2 linked regions of the Streptomyces collinus genome follow. The protein of the gene in region 1 interacts with the protein of each later gene in a pairwise test. Links are inferred from orthologs where the notes say so. Each region holds a gene or a part of one and is shown on either strand. Other genes may lie near its edges. The genes, in order: RFN52_RS24550 and rlmB.

Region 1 (3,304 bases):
CGCGTGACTGGACGCGCCGGAGACGTAGACGTTGTCGATGCGGACGTTGCGCGTCCACTGGCTGGTGTCGCCGCGGTTGTCGATGCGGACGCCCAGGCCGCGGGAGAGGCGCATGTCGATCTGGCCCAGCACCACGTTCTGGACGTTGCGCAGGAAGACGCCGTACAGCGGGGTGCCGGTGAGCTTGAGGTTCTGGACCTCGACGTCGCGGGTGCCGCGCGAGTAGACCGGCGCCTGGTCGCCCGAGCCGCTGCCGGTGACGTTGATCGTGCCGCAGACATCGAGGACGGTGTAGCTCGGCAGGGAGATGCGGGAGCCGGCCGAGACCGAACCCGAGCCGCGGACCACGACCCGTTCCTTCGCGGTGCGCCCGGCGGTGAGGCTGTTGACGGCCGCCTGGACGGCCGCGCGCATGTCGGTGCCGGTGTAGACCGTGCTGCCGCCGCGCCGGGCGGTCCAGTTGCCGCCGCTCTGCACGGCCTCGGCCTGGTAGGAGCCGTCTCCGCAGGCCAGTGCGCGTGTGGGGGCGGCCGTGGCGGGGGCGGTCAGGGTGCCGGCGGCGGTGAGGAGGGCGGTGGCACCGGCGGCGGCCAGTAATGCGGCTCTGCGTCCCATGGGGGGCCTCGGTTTCGTCGAACGTGGGGGTGTGTGCAAGCGCTTTCTGCGCGGCCGGGAGTCTGGCAAAGGGGCGGCAGAGCGTCAATGGATGCGACATGGTTCGCCGGTGTGGGGGAGGCGTGTGAGGGGGAGTGGGGCGGCGGTCCTGCGGGAAACTCGACCGCATGCGTACTGCGTACAGCGTGGAGACGGTCCGGAACGCCGAACGGGAGCTGATGGCGCGGCTGCCGGAGGGGGCGCTGATGCAACGCGCCGCCGCCGGGCTCGCCGCGGCCTGCGCCGACCTGCTGGGGCGGGTGTACGGCAGCAGGGTCGTGGCTCTGGTCGGCAGCGGCGACAACGGAGGTGACGCCCTGTACGCCGGGGCCCGGCTGGCCCGTCGGGGGGCCGGGGTCACGGCGGTGCTGCTCGCGCCGGAGCGGACGCACGCGGCGGGGCTCGCGGCGTTGCGGCGGGCCGGGGGGCGGGTCGCGGGGGCCGGTGACGGGGAGGCGCTGGTGGAGGGCGCGGACCTCGTCGTCGACGGGATCGTCGGGATCGGCGGGAAGGGCGGGCTGCGGCCGGAGGCGGTGCCGTTGGCCGCCGCGGCCCAGCGCTCGCGCGGGGCCGTCGTCGCGGTCGATCTGCCGAGCGGTGTCGACGCCGACACCGGGGAGGTGCACGGGGTCGCCGTACAGGCCGATCTGACCGTGACGTTCGGGACGCACAAGCCGGGGCTCCTGATCGATCCCGCCCGGGAGTACGCGGGGTCGGTACGGCTGGTCGACATCGGGCTGGAACTGCCCGCCGAACCGGAGCTGGAGGCGTTGCAGCACGAGGACGTGGCCCGGCTGCTGCCGGTGCCGCGGGCGGAGAGCGACAAGTACCGGCGGGGCGTGGTCGGGATCGCCGCCGGGTCGGCGCGGTATCCGGGGGCCGCTGTGCTGGCGGTGTCGGGCGCGCTGCGGGGCGGGGCCGGGGCCGTGCGGTACGTCGGGCCGGCCGGGGACGCCGTCATCGCGCGGTTTCCCGAGACGCTCGTGTCGGACCAGGGGCCGAAGCACGCAGGGCGGGTGCAGGCGTGGGTGGTCGGGCCGGGGGCCGGGGACGACGCGGCGACGGTCGCGGAGGTGCTGACCGTGGACGTGCCGGTGCTCATCGACGCGGACGGGCTGCGGCTGGCGGACGCGGAGGTCGTGCGGGGGCGGCGGGCGCCGACGCTGATGACGCCCCATGCGGGGGAGGCGGCGGCGCTGCTGGGCGTGGACCGGGGGGAGGTCGAGGGCGGTCGCCTGGCGGCGGTTCGGGAGCTGGCACGGCGGTACGGGGCGACCGTGCTGCTGAAGGGGTCCACGACGCTGGTGGCCGACTCGGGGGGCGGGGCGGTGCGGGTCAATCCGACGGGGACGGGGTGGCTGGCCACGGCCGGGAGCGGGGACGTGCTGTCCGGGCTGGGCGGGTCGTTGCTGGCGGCGGGGTTGTCGGCGGTGGATGCGGGGAGTGCCGGGGCGTATCTGCACGGGCTGGCTGGGCGGTTGGCGGCGGACGGGGCGCCGGTGGGGGCGCATGACGTGGCCGACGCGGTGCCGGGGGCTTGGCGGAATGTTGTGGGGTGAGGGGTGAGGGCTTAGGGGCGCGGGGGCGGGGAGCCGGGGGAGGGCTGATTGCGGGTGCGGGTGCGGGTGCGGGTGCGGGTGCGGGCCGGTGAGGGCCGTTGTGGGAGTGGGTCGCCCCCTCCGCCCCTTCCCGTCCCGACCCGGGGGCTGCCGCTCCCGCACCCCCGCTTTCGGTCTGAACGGCCTCGTCCTCAAGCGCCGGACGGGCTGGTGGGTGCGGCTGGTGTGTCCGGGTGACTTCTGCCGCGTGGCGGTCCCGGCCTGGACTGCGTCCCGTGCGCCCGCCCGCGTCCCTGCTTCGGTCTGGCGGCCGTGTCCTCAAGCGCCGGACGGGCTGGTGGGTGCGGCTCGTGTGTTCGGGTGACACGCCCATGCCCTGCTCCCAGTTCTTCATCGCGTTCGGCTCGGTGGGCTGCGTCGATCTCACCGTGAGCGACGCGCGGCGGCTGTGGGGCGTGCTGCGGAAGGGCGACCGGGTGTTGGTGTGGGGCCGGCGGCCGGGGACGTAGCGGACCTGCTGCCGGAGCCCTCTGAGACACTGGGCGCGATGAGCGAGAGAACAGCCCCGACCGCGCCCCTGCGGGCCCGGGCCGAGATCGACCTGGCCGCCCTGCGGGCCAATGTGCGGGCCCTGCGCGCCCATGCGCCGGGCGCGGCCGTGATGGCCGTGGTGAAGTCCGAGGCATACGGCCACGGGGCTGTGCCGTGCGCCCGCGCGGCCGTCGCCGCGGGGGCGACCTGGCTGGGCACGGCCACGCCGGAGGAGGCCCTGGCCCTGCGGGCCGCCGGGCTGCCGGGCCGCATCATGTGCTGGCTGTGGACGCCCGGCGGACCCTGGCGCGAGGCGATCGAAGCCGACCTGGACGTGTCCGTCAGCGGGATGTGGGCCCTGGCGGAGGTCGTCGGGGCGGCCAGGGGAGCCGAGCGGCCCGCCCGCGTGCAGCTCAAGGCCGACACCGGCCTCGGGCGGGGCGGCTGCCAGCCCGGCGAGGACTGGGCCGAACTGGTCCGGGAAGCGCTGCGGGCCGAGGCCGAGGGACTGCTGCGCGTCACGGGGCTGTGGTCGCACTTCGCCTGCGCCGACGAGCCCG
Region 2 (3,205 bases), 1.3 Mb from region 1 along the record:
ATGCGCGGCCTCATCGAGCGCGGGCACGCCTACGAGGCCGACGGCAGCGTCTACTTCGACGTCCGTTCCTTCCCCGCGTACCTGGCGCTGTCCAACCAGGACATCGACGACCTGCGCCAGCCCGACGAGGGCGTCTCGGGCAAGCGCGACCCGCGCGACTTCGCCATGTGGAAGGCCACCAAGCCCGGCGAGCCCGACTGGGAGACGCCCTGGGGCCGCGGCCGTCCCGGCTGGCACCTGGAGTGCTCGGCGATGGCCCACAAGTACCTCGGGACCGCCTTCGACATCCACGGCGGCGGCCTCGACCTGGTCTTCCCGCACCACGAGAACGAGATCGCGCAGGCCAAGGCCTACGGCGACGAGTTCGCCCGGTACTGGGTGCACAACGCCTGGGTCACCATGAGCGGCGAGAAGATGTCCAAGTCGCTCGGCAACTCGGTGCTGGTCAGCGAGATGGTCAAGCGCTGGCGGCCCATCGTGCTGCGCTACTACCTCGGCACCCCGCACTACCGCTCGATGATCGAGTACAGCGAGGAGGCACTGCGCGAGGCCGAGTCGGCGTTCGCGCGGATCGAGGGCTTCGTGCAGCGCGTGGTGGAGAAGGCCGGCGTCGTCGAGCCCGCCCCCGAGGTGCCGCTCGCCTTCGCCGAGGCCATGGACGACGACCTGGGCGTGCCCCAGGCGCTCGCCGTGGTGCACACCACCGTCCGGCAGGGCAACAGCGCGCTGGCCGCCGACGACAAGGAAGCCGCGGTGGCCCGGCTCGCCGAGGTCCGCGCGATGCTCGGCGTGCTCGGCCTCGACCCGCTGGATCCCCAGTGGGCCGGGGAGGGCGACCGCGGCGAGGACCTGCACGGCGTGGTCGACACGCTCGTGCGCATGGTCCTCGACCAGCGCGAGGCCGCCCGGGCCCGCAAGGACTGGCCCACCGCGGACGCCATCCGCGACCAGCTCGGCCAGTCCGGTCTGGTCATCGAGGACAGCCCGCAGGGGCCGCGATGGAGCCTCGGCCCGCGCTGAGACAAGCCCCACGGGCTGCCCGACTGTGCCGCCCGGGCCTCCGGGCGGCACACTGCACAGAGACAAGAGCCGTACACACAGACGTACGTACGCATCACTTCACGGAGACAGGTAGCTCAATGGCCGCGAACAACCGCCGCATGTCCGGCAAGAAGGGCGCGCAGGTCGGCAGTGGCGGCCAGCGGCGCCGGGGCCTGGAAGGCAAGGGCCCGACCCCGCCCGCCGAGATGCGCAAGGGGCACAAGAAGAACCGCGTCGCCAACGCCAAGGCGAAGCAGGCCGTGCGCCGGCCCACCGTGCGCGGCCGGGGCGGCAAGGGCACGTCCGAGCTGGTCGTCGGGCGCAACCCGGTCCTGGAGGCGCTGCGCGAGGGCGTCCCGGCGTCCACGCTCTACGTCCAGCAGTTCATCGACAACGACGAGCGGGTGCGCGAGGCCCTCCAGGTCGCCGCCGAGCGCGGCGGGATCAACCTCATGGAGGCCCCGCGTCCCGAGCTGGACCGGATGACCAACGGGCTCAACCACCAGGGCATGGTCCTCCAGGTCCCGCCGTACGAGTACGCCCACCCCGAGGACCTGGCGTCCGCCGCCTACGACGAGGGTGTGGACCCGCTGATCGTCGCCCTCGACGGCGTCACCGACCCGCGCAACCTCGGCGCGGTCGTCCGCTCCGTCTCCGCCTTCGGCGGTCACGGCGTGGTCGTCCCCGAGCGCCGTGCGGCCGGTATGACGGCCGGTGCCTGGAAGACGTCCGCCGGTACGGCGGCCCGCACCCCGGTCGCCCGCGCCACCAACCTCACCCGGACCCTGGAGGCGTACAAGAAGGCCGGCATCACGGTCGTCGGCCTGGCCGCCGACGGCGAGGCCGAGCTCGGCGAGCTTCCGGCGCTGGACGGCCCGGTCGTCATCGTCGTCGGCAGCGAGGGCAAGGGGCTGTCCCGGCTGGTCGGGGAGACCTGTGACGTGCGGGTGCGGATCCCGATGCCGGGCGGCGCCGAGTCGCTCAACGCCGGTGTGGCGGCGGGGATCGTGCTGTACGAGGCGGCCCGCCGACGCCACTGAACAGGCGTCCGGAACGTCACCCGTGCGGGGTAATTCCGGTGTCACCGGGGCGAAGAGGACAAGCTTGACGGGGTCCGGACAGATCCGGCGGGTCAAAGCAGTGTCCTAACGCGACGTCACTCGGTTAGATGAGTGTGGACACCAGAACACCCCGCACACCCACGGTGGACCGCTCGTCGGGACTCGACGACGCTCCCGCGCTGAGCATGGTGAAGGTGCCGAGCGACCCGGCGCAGGTCATCGTCAATCACGCGAGTTTCCGCGTGCAGTTGGGCGTCTCGACGCGTCGCGTTCAGTCCCCCCGGGTCGCACGGCACCTGACCGCCACCGAGGACACCGCCCGCATCCCCCAGGTGGGGGGCGGGGCGGACGGGGCCACCGCTCGCCGCCGGCCCGTGGTCTGGAGCGGCAGATCCGCCCCCGACGACACCGGCGCGCACCGGCTCCTGCAGGCCGCGCGGCACGAGAGCGTCCGCCACGCCGACGAGTCCGGCTCCGACACCGGGGCCACCCAGGTCATCTCCCGTGTGGGCCCGGGCTACGACGACCCCGGGTACCCGGGCGCGGGCTACGGCGGCGCCGGCTACGAGGACAACCTCGCCCAGACCGTCGAGACCCCGGTCGTCGGCCCCCAGCGCACCCACGAACCCGCCGACGGCACCCGGCTGCTGCCGCCCATGCGTACCGTCGGCAGCGCCTACGACGAACCGGCGTACGGCGAACCGGCCTACGAGGACGACGATTTCGAGGAGTCCGCCCCCGGCGCGGACGGCACCGGGCGCCGGGCCAAGCGGCACGGCGACGACCCGGCCCGGCACGCCTACTACCCGGGCCGCCGGATGAACCTCGCCGTCGTCCTGCTTCCGCTGCGCGTCTTCCTCGGCTTCATCTCCATCTACGCCGGCATGGGCAAGCTGTGCGACCCCGTCTACTTCGAAGGCGGCAAGCGTGGCTCCATGGTCAAGTGGCTCAACACGCTGCACCCGTGGGAAGTCGCCGAGCCGCTGCGCCAGTTCGCCCTGGAGCACCCGGTCGGCGCCGGACTGGTCATCGCCTTCGCCCAGGTCATCGTCGGCGTCCTGACGGTGCTGGGCTGCTGGCAGCGCGTCGCCGCCAGCCTGGGC

What was found.
Region 2: the proteins of RFN52_RS24550 (region 1) and rlmB interact in binary tests that used the Escherichia coli proteins (3 or more experiments, as listed by UniProt). The link is inferred for Streptomyces collinus from one-to-one orthologs.

Annotation. Positions count from the first base shown.
Region 1 is NZ_CP133771.1:5,361,420-5,364,723, forward strand. What follows is about bases 1-2,997. They hold RFN52_RS24550 (NAD(P)H-hydrate dehydratase), read left to right. Parts: upstream 1-782; coding sequence 783-2,213; downstream 2,214-2,997. Other genes in these bases: RFN52_RS24545 (right-handed parallel beta-helix repeat-containing protein), read right to left, coding at 1-615; RFN52_RS24555 (hypothetical protein), read left to right, coding at 2,585-2,722; alr (alanine racemase), read left to right, coding at 2,761-2,997. In the rest of the region: more of alr, read left to right, coding at 2,998-3,304. UniProt on the Escherichia coli protein: Bifunctional enzyme that catalyzes the epimerization of the S- and R-forms of NAD(P)HX and the dehydration of the S-form of NAD(P)HX at the expense of ADP, which is converted to AMP.
Region 2 is NZ_CP133771.1:4,039,894-4,043,098, reverse strand. What follows is about bases 213-3,110. They hold rlmB (23S rRNA (guanosine(2251)-2'-O)-methyltransferase RlmB), read left to right. Parts: upstream 213-1,139; coding sequence 1,140-2,081; downstream 2,082-3,110. Other genes in these bases: RFN52_RS18205 (DoxX family protein), read left to right, coding at 2,210-3,110; cysS (cysteine--tRNA ligase), read left to right, coding at 213-1,020. Also shown: more of cysS, read left to right, coding at 1-212; more of RFN52_RS18205, read left to right, coding at 3,111-3,205. UniProt on the Escherichia coli protein: Specifically methylates the ribose of guanosine 2251 in 23S rRNA.